Regions from separate parts of the Streptomyces sp. NPDC002055 genome, predicted to be linked through region 1. Evidence: riboswitches for the same ligand, from Rfam matches in the RefSeq annotation. Region 1 holds a riboswitch; the other holds the start of a gene.
What was found. A riboswitch is a leader RNA that binds a small molecule or an ion and turns the genes downstream of it on or off. The one in region 1 is predicted to bind cobalamin.
Positions count from the first base shown of each region.

Region 2: it holds a riboswitch for cobalamin, as region 1 does, so the genes downstream of both, ABT112_RS16430 (SCO2321 family membrane protein) here and ABT112_RS24610 (ABC transporter substrate-binding protein) in region 1, are expected to answer to the same signal.

Region 1 is NZ_JBEOXS010000044.1:5,599-12,618, forward strand. Features, by position in the region: gene ABT112_RS24605 (NAD(P)/FAD-dependent oxidoreductase) at 1-1,439, opposite strand, end outside; cobalamin riboswitch at 1,670-1,847, shown strand; gene ABT112_RS24610 (ABC transporter substrate-binding protein) at 1,884-2,885, shown strand; gene ABT112_RS24615 (FecCD family ABC transporter permease) at 2,962-3,936, shown strand; gene ABT112_RS24620 (ABC transporter ATP-binding protein) at 3,933-4,880, shown strand; gene ABT112_RS24625 ((2Fe-2S)-binding protein) at 4,877-6,046, shown strand; gene ABT112_RS24630 (NADPH-dependent FMN reductase) at 6,687-7,020, shown strand, end outside.
Region 2 is NZ_JBEOXS010000023.1:8,380-15,399, reverse strand. Features, by position in the region: gene ABT112_RS16445 (ABC transporter ATP-binding protein) at 1-799, opposite strand, end outside; gene ABT112_RS16440 (CbiQ family ECF transporter T component) at 796-2,142, opposite strand; gene ABT112_RS16435 (SCO2322 family protein) at 2,139-2,822, opposite strand; gene ABT112_RS16430 (SCO2321 family membrane protein) at 3,066-4,430, opposite strand; adenosylcobalamin-variant (AdoCbl-variant) riboswitch at 4,605-4,699, opposite strand; gene ABT112_RS16425 (Strvi_7410 family MBL fold metallo-hydrolase) at 4,837-5,892, opposite strand; gene ABT112_RS16420 (aldehyde dehydrogenase) at 6,145-7,020, shown strand, end outside.

The sequences.
Region 1 (7,020 bases):
CACCGCCCCGAAATGACCCCCGCCAGCCGGGCGAACGCCGAGGTGTGCGGCAGGCCGGCGCTCTCCCGCCGGTCCGCGGCCCGGAACAGGGCGTGGATCAGATGAACCCCCGCCCACCGCAGCGGCTCCGGCTCCCAGGGCCGCACCTGCCGCCCGACCCAGGGCAGCGCGGTCAGGTCGGTGTCCTGCCGCAGCAGGAGGTCCCGCAGCGTACGGCCCGCCAGGTTGGACGTCGTCACCCCACTGCCCACATAGCCGCCAGCCCACCCCAGACCGGTGGTGTGGTCCAGCCGGACCGTGGAGCACCAGTCGCGCGGCACGCCGAGGACACCGCACCACGCGTGCTCCACGGCGGAGTCCGCGGCGGGCGGGAAGAGCCTGACGAGCGCGCGCCACAGGGCGTCCACGGTCTGCGGCCGGGTGACGCCCCCGGTGTCCGTGCGCGAACCGAAGCGGTACGGAACTCCCCGGCCGCCGAGGGCGATCCGGCCGTCCGCCGTGCGCTGGGCGTAGATGTAGGCGTGGGCCGTGTCGCCGAGCACCTCCCGGTTCCGCCAGCCGATCCGCTCCCACACCGCGTCGGACAGCGGCTCGGTGACGATCATCGAGCTGTTCATCGGCAGCCACTGACGGCGCAGCCCGGTGATGCTCGCGCTGAACCCCTCCGTCGCCCGGATGACATAGTCGGCGGTCACCCTGCCCCGGTCGGTGCGGGCGGTGGCCCGCCCTCCGGCGTTGCGGGGGAGGATCTCGGTGACCGTGGTGCCCTCCAGGATGTCGACTCCGCGGGCGGCCACCGCCCGGGCCAGCCCCGACGCCAGCGCCGCGGGCTGGACGGCGGCGGCGTGCGGTGTCCAGGCGGCCGCGGACGCCCCCGCCACCGGCACCCGCTCCGCCCGTTCCGTCGCGTCGAGCAGCCGCAGGTCCGCCTCCGTGAAGCCCCAGGCGCGCTGGTCCTCGACAGCGGCCAGCAGTCGCGCCTGCTGCGCGGGGCCGACCGCGACGCGCAGCATGCCGCCCTTGTGGATGCCCGCGTCGATGCCCTCGGCGTGCGCCACCGAGATCACCTCGTCGACGGACCGGAACAGGGTGCGCTGCATCTCCCGCACCGCGGGCCGGCCGTGCTGCGCGGCGTAACGCTCCCGGGCCCCGGCGAAGCCGTGGTAGAGCCAGCCGCCGTTCCGTCCGGAGGCGCCGAATCCCGCGAACTCCCGCTCCAGCACGGCGATCCGCAGACCGGGCCGGTCCCGGGCGAGGTAGTACGCCGTCCACAGACCGGTGTAGCCGCCGCCGACGATCGCCACGTCGTAGTCGCGGTCCCCGGGCAGCGCGGGCCGGCGCCCGGGCGGGCCGCCGTCCCGGTACCAGAAGGAGACACCGCCGTTGACGAAGCCGTCCGCCAAGGGCGCCGTACGAGGTGAGGTCCGGCCGTGGTTCATCCGTGGGCCCCGCATTCCCGGTGGTCGCAGACCGTTCAGCGTAGGCGGTGCCGGCCCGGCCCGCACAACCCCGCTCGGTACCGGAACACCCTGTCGGCACCGGGCGGCGGAGAACAGCGGCCGCTCCGGCCTGCCGCGTCCCGGGCGGGCGCCGTCCCCCACGGGCGCGGTTCCCGCAGGGCGACGAGCGGCGCAGGTCACGGGCCCGCGCCCTGGGCGGGCTGATCGCGCTCTGACAGAATGCGGGTGTTCACGAGGCGGCGGAACCAGGGAAGCCGGTGCGACTCCGGCACGGTCCCGCCACTGTGACCGGGAAGCCGCTTCGAACGGTGGTGTGCCGCACGGCGCACCGCGCCGGGACGGGCCGCTCCCCGGGAGTCAGACACCGGACTGCCGCCTTCAGCACCGACCAGGGGACGCGGATCCCCCGGAGGAGGCATGCCCATGTCCCGGTTCCCGGGGTCACTGCGCGTCCGGACCATCACGGCGGCCCTGCTGCTGCTCCCGCTCACCGGCTGCGGCCTCGCGCCCACGGACGACCCGCCCGCCGACGGCCGTCCCGCCGCCGCGAAGGGCTTCCCGTACACCGTCACCAACTGCGGTGTGAAGACCACGTTCACCGCTCCGCCGAAGCGGGCCGTCACCCTGAACCAGCACGCCACCGAGGTCATGCTCGCCCTGGGCCTGGAGAAGCGGCTGGCCGGCACCGCCTACCTCGACGACCGGGTGCTGCCCCGCTTCCGGGACGCCTACCGGGGCGTCGACGTCCTGTCCGACAAGTACCCCTCGTACGAGAAGCTGATCGCCGCCGGGCCCGACTTCGTCTACGGCGGCTACACCAGCGCCTTCGACAAGAGCGAGGGCCGGGACCGCGCTTCGCTGGAGAAGAGCGGGGTGCACACCCGGCTCAACATCGAGAGCTGCGGCCGCGGTCCGGTGCGGGTGGACCGGCTGCGGCAGGAGATCCGCGAGACCGCGCGCACCTTCGGCGTCCCCGAGCGGGCCGACGCCCTCCTGGCCCGCCAGGACCGGCAACTCGCGGCCACGGCCAAGCGGTTGAAGGGCGCTGACCGGCCGTCCGTCCTGGTCTACGACAGCGGCGACAGCGCGGCGTTCACCGCGGGCGGCAAGGGCATCGGCAACGAGATCGTCCGCCTCGCCGGCGGCCGGAACGTCTTCGCCGACCTCGACCGCACCTTCGGCGACGTCTCCTGGGAGAAGGTCGTCCAGCGGCGTCCCGAAGTGATCGTGATCTACGACTACGGCGGCACCCCGGTGGCGGCCAAGAAGAAGCGGCTGCTCCGGGACCCGGCGCTGGCCGACGTCCCGGCGATCAGGAACAAGCGCTTCGCGGTGCTGCCACTGTCCTCCGCCGTGCTCGGCGTGCGGGTGCCCGAGGCGGTCGACTCACTGGCCCGGCAGCTCCACCCCGGACACGGCGGCTAGTCCGGTGCTCCGCCGAATACCGCGCACCCCGGCGGGCCGGCTCCGCTGCTCCCTCGTCCTCGCCGGGCTCGCGGCCGTGTTCGCCGTGGCGGCGGTCGCCGGGCTCGCCCTGGGACCCGTCCGGATCCCCGCCGGCGACGTGCTGCGCATCCTCGCCGGGGACACCGGGGCCGGTCCGTTCACCACGATAGTGCGTGACGTCCGGCTGCCGCGGGTCCTGCTCGGCGCTGTCGTCGGCGCCGGACTCGCCGTCGTCGGGACCGTCCTCCAGGCCCTGGTCCGCAACCCGGTGGCCGACCCCTTCCTCCTCGGCATCTCCTCGGGCGCCTCGACCGGCGCGGTCCTCGTGGTGGTGCTCGGTCTCGGCGCGGGAGCAACCTCCTTCGCCCTGCCGGCCGGTGCCTTCGTGGGATCGCTCGGCGCTCTCGTCGCCGTCTACGCCATGGCCCGCCGCGGCGGGACGATGACCACCGGCCGGCTGGTCCTGGCCGGGGTGGCCGTGCAGTACATCCTCTCCGCCCTCACCAGCCTGGTGCTCGTCACCGCCGCCGAGGCCGAACACCTGCGGGCCGTGCTGTTCTGGACCCTCGGCGGTCTCGGCGGCGCCCGCTGGGACGCACTGCTCCTGCCCGCGGTCGCCCTCGCCGTCGGCACCGCCGTGCTGATGGCCCTCGCCCGGCCGCTCGACCTGCTGCTCGTCGGCGAGGAGGGGGCCACCGTCCTCGGTCTGGACACCGGACGGTTCCGGGCGGCCGTGTTCGTCCTCGCCTCGCTGGTCACCGGGGTGCTCGTGGCCGTCAGCGGAGCCATCGGCTTCGTCGGCCTGGTGGTGCCGCACGCCGCCCGGATGGCCGTCGGGGCCGGACACCGCGCCCTGCTCCCGGTGTCGGCCCTCGGTGGCGCCGCCTTCCTGATCTTCGCCGATCTGCTGGCCCGGACCGTCGCCGCCCCGGCCGAGGTCCCCGTGGGCGTGCTCACCGCCCTGGCCGGCGGCCCCTGCTTCCTGTGGCTGCTGCGCCGCAGCTCCCGTACCGAAGGGATCACCGGATGAGCGCCCGGACTCCGGCGCCCGCGGAACTGCGGGCCGAGGCCGTCTCCTTCCGCGTCGACGGCGCCCCCGACGGGCGTCCGATCCTGGACTCCGTCGACATCGAGGCCCGGCCGGGGGAGACCGTCGGCCTCGTGGGCCCCAACGGCAGCGGCAAGACGACCCTGCTGCGGTGTGTCTACGGCACGCTGCGGCCCACGGCGGGCCGCATCCTCCTCGACGGCCGGGACATGGCGGAACTCGGCACCAAGCGCCGGGCCCAGCGCATCGCCACCGTCCCACAGGACGCCGGTGCCGTCTTCGGGCTGACGGTCCGCGACATGGTCGCCATGGGAAGGTCCCCGCACAAACGCTTCTGGGAGACCGACACCGCCGACGACACCGCCCGGGTGCGGGACGCCCTCGCCCGGGTCGGCGCGGACGGCCTGGCGGACCGGCACGTCGAGGAACTCTCCGGCGGCGAGCGCCAACGTGCCCTCGTCGCACGGGCCCTGGCCCAGGACCCGGCGCTGCTCGTCCTGGACGAGCCCACCAACCACCTCGACATCCGGCACCAGCTGGAGGTCCTCTCCCTGGTCCGCGCCCTCGGCACCACGAACCTGCTGGCCCTGCACGACCTCAACCTCGCCGCCTACTACTGCGACCGGATCCACGTGCTGGCCGAGGGCCGGGCGGTGGCCTGCGGTCCGCCCGCGGCCGTGCTGACGGAGGACATGCTGGCCGAGGTCTACGGGGTGCGCGCGGAGGTGGGCGTCCACCCGGTGACCGGCGCGCCGACGGTGCTCTACCTGCCACCGGAGGCCGAACACCGGGCCGAGCACCGGGCAGACCACTCTCCCGAACACCGGGCCGGTGACCGGGAGACGAACCGGGGCGGGAGGGCCGCGCCGGTGGCCGGCAGGCGGCGTATGCCCGCGTCGGGGGCGGCCACGGGCGGGCAGGCGTGAGCGCCGCGCCCGGCGGAGCCGTCGGTGGTGCCGGTGGTGCCGCGGCCGGTGCAGCCGCCGGTGACGCCGCGATGGGGGACCCGGCCGACGCCGCCGGGACCGAAGCGGCCGGGACCGAAGCGGCCGAGACCCAAGCGGCCCAAACCGACGCGGCCGTGCCCGACGCGGCCCTGCCCGATGCCCCTGCCGACGCCGGCGGGACCGGGTCCGACGCCCCGTCCGGTACCGGCATGACCGGGGCCGACGCCCCCTCCGGTACCGCCGCCGACATGACCGGTCCGCCGGCTCCGGAAGCGGCCGCGCACGGGCCGCGCTACGCCCTGGGCCAGGTGTCCGGCACAGGCGGCTCGTGGGCCACCGGCCCCGACCTGCTGCCCGCGGACCGGCTGCTGGACCCCGGGAGCCAGGAGCTGGACCGGCTGCTGACCAGCGAGTACGAGGGGAGCGGCCACCGCACCGCCCACGCCGCGGCGCTGACCCTGATCGCCGTCTACGCGGGCCGGGTCACCGCGGCGGCCGTACTCCAATGGGCCCTGGACGGACGGGTTCCGGACCTGCGGGCGGAGAACGTCCTGGTGCGGCCGTCGGGGCACGGCATCGGCGGCGTGTGGCTGCGCCGGAACCGGATGCTGACCGGGGCCGCGACGGCAGGGCTGCCGGCGGCGGTCCGGCCGGGTGCGGCCGCACCGGCCGCGCTCTGCGGACACGTCGGGACATCGGCCGGAGAGCAGGCGTCCGCCCGACCGGGTCCGGGCTCCTCCACCTGCCTCCCGTGCTTCCGGGCCGCCACCCTGCCGCTGCTTCACCGGGCCGTCCTGGACGAACACTTGCTGCCGCTCGCGGACGCCCTGCACCGGCGCACCCGGGCCGGGCTGCGCCAGTTGCGCGGCGGGGTCGCCCACGGCTGCGCCACCGCGCTCTGCGCCTCACAGGCCGACCCGGACGAACTGGCCCTGCGCTGGGACGAGTTCAGCGCGAGAGCGCCCGGCGGCATCGGGCAGCTCGGGGAGGTGGCCCGGGTACGGCGCCCGGACGGCACCCCGCGGCTGGTCTATCTCCGGCGCACCTGCTGTCTCTACTACACCAGCGCCGAGGCGGTCCGCTGCGCGAGCTGCTGCCTGACCGGCCGGGCGGAACGGCTGCGGGCCTACGCCGCCAGGGCGTGACCGCGCCCGGCACCCGCACCGACCCCGCGCCGACCCGTACCGTCCCCGCGCCGGCCCGCACCGGCCCCGCGCCGGCCCCGCGCCGACCCGTACCGTCCCCGCGCCGGCCCGCGCCGGCCCCGCGCCGACAACGGCCGCCGCGAACCGTTCCGGCCGCCGGCGGCGCAGGCGTAGCCCGCGCGCAGGCCGGTGACCCGGCCCGCGTTCGTCGGCCACGCGTCGAGGCCGCCGACCGCGGGCGTGTTGCTCCACCCGAGGAAGAGCACAGCGGCGGCGCCCGCGTGGATGATCGTCAGGGCCCCCGCGGCGGGGGTGAACCGCTGCCTCCCGGGGCGGGGTGACGCCTGCGCGCGGCGGCGCCGGCCGGTGGTGCTCTGTTGGACGGTGGTCGTGGCACTCCCCGGCGGTACTCCGGGCCGGGGCGGCCGGGGGCCTGAGCGGGGGACGCGGCACAGCGGGGAGAGCAACGGCACCGAATCCGGGCCCGCACGCGCAGCCACTCCGTTGCGCATCCGGGGGCATTCCACCGGCGGACGCACCCCGACGGGTGTGTCCCGGACTCCCGGCGGGAGACCGGGGCGGCGACGAGACATGCATGACCGGGACGGAATGTCCCGCGCGCGACGAGAGGTGCCCGCCCATGACCCACCCCGACCGGCGTTCCGCACTGCGGCTGTTCGTTCTCTCGGGGTCGTCCCGGGCGGGATCGGTGAACGCCCGGCTGGCGGCCCTGGTCGCCGCACTCGTGACCCGGGCCGGAGTCACGGCCGACCTCGCCCGGCTGCGGGACTTCCCCATGCCCACCTACGACGGGGATCACGAGGCGGCCGACGGCCCGCCCGAGGGCGCCGCCGAGCTCCGCGACCGGATCGAGGCCGCCCAGGCGCTGGTCATCGCCTCGCCCGAGTACAACGCGTCCATGCCGGGCGCGCTGAAGAACGCCGTCGACTGGGTGTCACGGTTCCGGCCGCAGC
Region 2 (7,020 bases), on a different contig from region 1:
GCAGCGGCCCGGCGGCGCGGCGCGCGCCCCGGACCGAGAGCGGCAGCGGGGACCAGCCCGCGAGCCGGCCGAGGGCGACGACCGGCGGGTGGACCGGGGAGACGGCCATGACGTCCGCGGGCGCGCCGGTGACGACCGGCTCACCGGGCCCGGGCAGCAGGACGACCTGGTCCGCGTACTGGATGACGCGCTCCAGCCGGTGTTCGGCCATGAGGACGGTGGTGCCCAGGTCGTGCACGAGCCGTTGCAGGACGGCCAGCACCTCCTCCGCGGCGCCCGGGTCCAGTGCGGACGTCGGCTCGTCCAGGATCAGGACACGCGGATGCGGGGTGAGCACCGACCCGATGGCCACCCGCTGCTGCTGGCCGCCGGACAGGCTCGCCAGGGGCCGGTCGCGCAGGTCGGCCAGGCCCAGTAGGTCGAGGGTCTCCTCGACGCGGCGGCGCATAACCTCGGGGGCGAGCCCGAGGGACTCCATGCCGTAGGCGAGCTCGTCCTCGACGGTGTCGGTGACGAAGTGCGCCACGGGATCCTGGCCCACGGTGCCGACGACATCGGCGAGTTCGCGCGGCCGGTGCGTCCGGGTGTCCCGTCCGGCGACGGTGACCCTGCCGTGCAGCGTTCCCCCGGTGAAGTGCGGTACGAGCCCGCTCACCGCGCCCAGCAAGGTCGACTTACCGACACCGGAGGGCCCGACGAGCAGGCAGAGCTCGCCCTCCGGGACGGTGAAGTCCACCTCGCGGAGGGCGAATCCGGGCGCCCCGTCGTAGGCGACCGACACCTGCTCGAACCGGATCACGGCTTCTCCTCCTCGGGAGAGCTGGAGGGATGGGAGGGGCGGAAGAGGCTGGAAGTACGCCGCGGACGCTCGGGGGAGACGCCCGGTGTGCCGCCGGAAGCGGCTGCGGACGGACGGACTCCCGGCCGGCCGGACGCCCCGGGGAGCGGCGGCGCCGGTGCCACGAACGCCGGGAGCAGGCCGAGCAGGACGGCGGCCGCGGGCCACAGCGGCAGCGACGGCGCGGCCAACGGCACCACCGACGGGTGCAGGGCCGCCGGATCCCGGGCCGCGCAACCGATCATCAGGGCCGCGACCGCGGCGCCGGAGCCGGAGACCAGCCACGCCCGCACCCCCCAGACATCCGGGCGGTAGCGGCTGCGCACCGACCGGCGGCCGCCCAGCCGCAGTCCGGCGAGCGCCGCCGCGACCCCCACCAGCAGCAACGGCAGGCCGAACCCGGCGCCCTCGGCGGCCAGCAGGCCGTACGTACCGGCGCAGACGCCGAGCAGCCCGCCCAGCGTGAGGGCGGTCGTGGTGTGCCGGACGGCGGGCGGGACCTGTGCCGTGCGCCCGTAGCCGCGGGCGTCCATGGTGGCCGCCAGCGCCACCGAGCGCTCCAGTGCGCCCTCCAGCACCGGCAGCCCGATCTGCAGCACCGCCTTGATCCCCTTGTCGGGGCGCCCGCGCAGCCGGCGGGCGGCCCGCAGCCGCACCACGTCCGCGACGAGGTTCGGGGCGAACGTCATGGCGACCACCACCGCGACGCCCACCTCGTACAGCGCGCCGGGGAGGGATTTGAGCAGCCGGGCGGGGTTGGCGAGGGCGTTCGCCGCGCCGAGGCAGGCGAGGAGCGCGGCCAGCTTCAGCCCGTCGTAGAACGCGAAGACCAGGGACTCCAGCGTGACCCGGCCGCCGATCCGCACCCCCTGCGCCCAGTCGGGCAGCGGCACTTCGGGCAGCGTGACCAGGGTCGTGCTGCCCGGGATCGGCGAGCCGAGGATCACCGAGAAGACCAGCCGGATCACCACCACCGACAGGCCGAGCAGCAGGAAGGCGCGGTAACTGCGGGCCCAGGGCGCGTCCGTGCGGCGCACGGCGACGACATAGCCCGCGACGGCCACGAGCAGCCCCAGCAGCAGCAGGTTGGTGGTCCGGGACGCGGCGGTGGCCAGCCCGAGGGCCCACAGCCACCACGCCCCGGCGTGCAGGGCGTTGCTGCGCGTCGCTTCCGGAGCCCGCCCGCCCTTGGGGAGCAGCGTTGTCCGGACCCGCCACCCGGTGCGGGACCGCTGTGCCGGTGCGGCGGTCCGGGTGTCCGTCTCCGGGGCCCGTGCGGGTGCCCGGCCGTGCTCGCTACTCATCCGCGGCGGCGACGGGCCTGCCACCCGCCGGCGGCACCGAGGGCCAGTACGGCGGCGAGGCCGGCGATCAGCCCGACGGACGGGCCGTCGTCACCGCCGTCCGCCTCCGACGAGGACGGGGAGCCCGCGGACACGGACTCCTCGGCGGAGCCGCGCTTGCCGCCCCTGCCCCCGCCGTCGGCGACCTGTTCGCCGCAGCCCTTCTTCGGATAGCCGGAGACGGCGCAGAGCAGGGCGCCGGAGTCGTACCGGAGCGGCTTCGCCACCGCGGCCAGCACCTCCGCGGACGTCGCGTCCTCCGGGACGCTCGCGCACTCCGTACGGGGGGCCGGCGGGCGCTCGCCGTCGGGCGCGTCCGCGGCCGTGCCGAAGTCCAGCACGACCGCGACGCGCTTGCTGCCCGCCTTGGCGGAGGTATCGGCGCAGAGGGTGCCGAAGCGGGCGGAGCCGCGCGGCTGTTCGGCATCCTTGGAATCCGCGCTGACGGCGAAGCGGAAGCCGCGCACCTCGCCGTCCGCGGGGCGCTCGGTGGCCGGGCCCTGGGTGGCGTACACCCAGCTCTCGCCCTTCCGGTCCCAGAACGACCAGTAGCGGTAGCCCTGGGCGTGGGCGGGCGCGGCGCCGAGGACGGCGAGCACGGCCCCGGCCACGACGGTCGCGACGGTCGCGACAGCCGTCACGCCCCGGGCCGGAGCCGGCCGGCCGGACCGCGGCCGGAACGAATCCCGGAGCGAATCCCGGAACGACGACCGGAACCACATCCGGAACAGAGCCCGGAATCCCGGCCGGTGCTCACAGCCGAGTCCGGATGCGAGTCCGGACGCGAGCCTGGACGCGAGCCCGGATCCGTGTTCGTCCCCGATCCCCGGCACCGTCCCGTTCTCGCCCCGGTCCGCCGGACCGCGCACGCCCACCACCATCGTCTAGGCCTTCTTCTTGCGGCCGCTGATCAGGAAGCCGATCCCGATGCCCGCGACCAGGAACGCGCCGACCGTCCAGGCCGTCGACATACCGCCCGAACCGTTCCCCTCCTCCTTGGTGTCCTGCGCGTCGCCGCCCTCTGCCGGGGCCTGCGCCGCCGGCTTCGGGCCGGTGGCGTTCAGTTGCCGCACCAGGTCCTGCCCGCCGAAGTCCCGCGGGTCGGCGCCGGTCGCGTGGGCGGCGAGGACCAGCGCCCCCAGGCCCGCCGGGTTGTCCTTCGACCAGGCCTTCGCGTGGTGCTCCAGCCAGGTCAGCGAGGCGCGTGCCGCGTCCTGGTGGCCGCCGGCCGCCAGGGCCGTCACCGCGTCCGCCGTGTTGGCGAAGTCCGGCGTGGGCTTGTCGGCACCCGGGGCGAGCGTGGACAGGTGCCCGTCGCTCTTCCGCAGGGTCTCCGCGAGGTACGCGGCGCCGGCGCCGGCCGCCTCGTCCGGCTCGCGGGTGTCCTGCGCGTCCGAGGAGCCGCAGTCGAGCGGCTCGGCCTTCTCGGCGGCCTTCGCGGGCGCCGCCACGACGAGGCCCTTGCCGAGCCCGGCGAGCGCCGCGGCAGCCGTCGCGTCGGCGTTCGGCGCGAGCTTGCCCTTCTTGTCCGGCTGGAAGGCGAACGCCCCGCGCTCGCCCTTCTTGTCGTCGCAGCCGAGCTGGAAGGTGAGCAGCGCGTCGTACGGCGACTTGCCCGCTGTGCCGGACTTCTTGCCGGACTTCTCTCCCGGCTTCTTGCCCGCCGTGACGTCCTCCGGCTTCTCGCCCGCCGCGACGAGCGCGCCGATCACCAGCGAGGTGGAGTTGGCGTCGCTCGGGCCGCCGGGGAGGTAGCTCCAGCCGCCGTCCTCGTTCTGCACGGACTTCAGCCAGTTCGCGGCCTTCTTCACGGCGTCGCCGTGGCCGCCGACCGCGGCCAGCGCCTGCACCGCGAGTCCGGTCGCGTTGCTGTCCACCGGAGTCTTCTTGTCGCACTCCTTGCCGGCGTCCGCGCGGAACTCCGCGAAGCCGCCGGAGGCGCACTGCTGGCCGGCGAGCCAGTCCACGGCCTCGGGGGCCGGCGTGACCTTCACCGTGTCCTGGGCGATCAGGGCCACCGACTGCCGCCAGACGGCGTCGAACTTCGGGTCCTTGGTGCCGTACAGCCCGGCCGGGAGCTTCGCCGGGGCCGCGGGCTTCGGAGAGTCGGCGGCGAACGCGGCCGGAGCGGCGGTCACGCACAGGGCGGCGGAGACGGCCGTCAGCGCGGCGGCGCGACGGAGTCTGCTGTGCCGGGGGAGACCGCCCGGCCGGGGGCGCGGGGATATCTCCCCGGGGTGATGCAGCATCGGGCGGTGCCTTTCGGTGAGCGGACGCGGCCGGATCCGCTGCGCACCGCGCGGCCGTGCGTACGGGAGCGTGCGCACGCGGCGGGGCACCGGGCTCCGGCTCCGTATTCCTCGACGGTGCCGGCCTCCGGGCGCGGCCGTGGGACGGCCCGTCCGGAGACAGGAGCCGGTCACATCCGCCAGGGCACTCCGACTCGACGCCGTAGCGGCGCCTCACGGTTGCGGGTCAGTGCCGGAATTGCACCGGCTTTCCCCTGAGGGATGCGGTATCGACTGGCACACTCTACCGGCCCGTAGCAAGGAGGCCCATGGGCGCCCGATGCGCCGTGCCGCCACGGGCACCTCGCAACCGGTCCGAATACCCGCCGGCCCCGCACGCGCCTCTCACCATCCGCCGCCCGCCCCCTCACACCGCCCGGTACTCCACCGGCCCGCTGCCCGGGACCGGCTCCGCCCTCCCCAGCGTCACCAGGCGCCGCAGATGGGCCTCCGCCTCGGAGACGGCGATGTTCCGCGACCCGGGGGAGATCTGCTCCCAGGGCCGGTTCCACTCCATGGCCTCGGCCAGCTGCCACGGGGTGAGCGCGCGGGTCCCGAGGAGATCTCGCAGCCCGGCCAGCCGTGCCTCGTGGTGCGCCAGGAGCTGCCGCACCCGGGCCGCCGCGTCCGGGAAGGCGTACTGGTGGGCGGGCAGCACCTCGGCCGGGGCCAGGGCACCGACCCGCTCCAGGGAGTCGAGGTAGTCGCCGAGCGGGTCGGTGGCCGTGACGGCGTCGGGGTCCTCGTAGAGGCCGATGTGCGGACTGATGGTGGGCAGCAGATGGTCGCCGGAGAACAGCCGGCCGTGGCCGGTCCGCCCGGCGGCCGGATGGTCCTCCTCCAGGTGCAGACAGACATGGCCCGGGGTGTGTCCGGGTGTCCAGACGGCCCGCAGTCTCCGGCCCGGCAGATCGAGCAGTTCGCCGGGGACGATGGCGCGGTCGGGCAGTGCGGCCCGCAGGCCGGGCAGCGCCGGGTCCCGGCCGGAGGACCGGGCCGCGCGCAGCGGACGGAGGTGGTCCTCCGGCGCCCCGGCCGCCTCGAGCTTCCCGATCAGGTGGTCGAGCCAGAGCGCGGGCCGGGCGGCGCGGACCCGGCGCACGACCCGGGTGTCCGCGGGGTGCATCGCGATCCAGGCCCCCGACGCCTCGCGCACCCGCCCGGAGAGCCCGTGGTGGTCGGGGTGGTGATGGGTGACGAGCACGCCGTGCAGCTCGGTGGCCGACGTCCCGCACGCCGCGAGACCGGCTACGAGGGTGTCCCAGGAGGCCGGGTCGTCCCAGCCGGTGTCGATCAGAACCGGTCCGCGGCCGGTGTCCAGGAGGTGCACCAGGGTGTGGCCGAGCGGGTTGTCGGGGATCGGCACCGGGATGCTCCACACCCCGCCGCCGTGGTCGGTCACCGGAGCAGCCGGTTCCGTCATGGAGCCCTCCTCCATGGAGCCCTCGCCCAGCGGATTCCCCGCCTGGTCCCGTGCCCCGAGCGAGCGGTGAAACGCGTTCTCCACCGCAGCCGGCCGGACCGGAGCCCCGCGGGCGGGAGACGGCCGACGCATTGCCCACTGTAACGGGAACTGGTATCAGTTCTGATGCTGCGTCAGATACTTGCTGCGGCAGACCATTCTCGAGCGGCCCCGCTCGCTGCGGGCCGGCCGGACGGCGGGGAGGCAGAGGCGATGACCGACCTCATCGAGCACGGACAGCTGTTCATCGGCGGCGCGTGGGTGGACCCGCTCGGCCCGGACGTGATCGAGGTGGTCTCGCCGCACACCGAGCAGGTCATCGGGCGCGTGCCGCACGCCTCGCGCGCCGATGTGGACCGCGCCGTCGCCGCCGCCCGCGAGGCCTTCGACCACGGGCCCTGGGCCCGTACGCCCCTCGCCGAACGGATCGAGGTGGTCACCCGGATCAAGGACGCGATCGCCGTCCGGCACGAGGAGATCGCCCGGACCATCAGCGCGCAGAACGGCTCCCCCTACGCCTGGAGCGTCCTCGCCCAGGCCCTCGGCGCGATGATGGTGTGGGACGCGGCGATCACCGTGGCCCGGGACACCGCGCAGGAGGAGCGCCGGCAGGGGGCGCTCGGGCCGATCCTCGTCCGGCGGGAGCCGGTCGGGGTGGTCGCGGCCGTCGTCCCGTGGAACGTCCCGCAGTTCGTCGCCGCCGCGAAGCTCGGCCCCGCGCTGCTCACCGGCTGTTCGGTGATCCTCAAGCCGTCGCCCGAGACCCCGCTCGACGCCTGGCTGCTCGCCGATATCGCCGCCGAGGCCGGGGTGCCCGAAGGCGTGCTCAGCATCCTCCCGGCCGACCGCGAGGTCAGCGAGTACCTGGTCGGCCACCCCGGCGTCGACAAGGTGTCGTTCACCGGCTCCGTGGCGGCCGGCAAGCGCGTCATGGAGGTCGCGTCCCGCAACCTGACCCGGGTCACCCTGGAGCTCGGCGGCAAGTCGGCGGCGGTCATCCTCCCCGATGCCGACCTCGACACCGCCGTCGCCGGCATCGTCCCCAACGCCTGGATGAACAATGGTCAGGCGTGCGTCGCCCAGACCCGG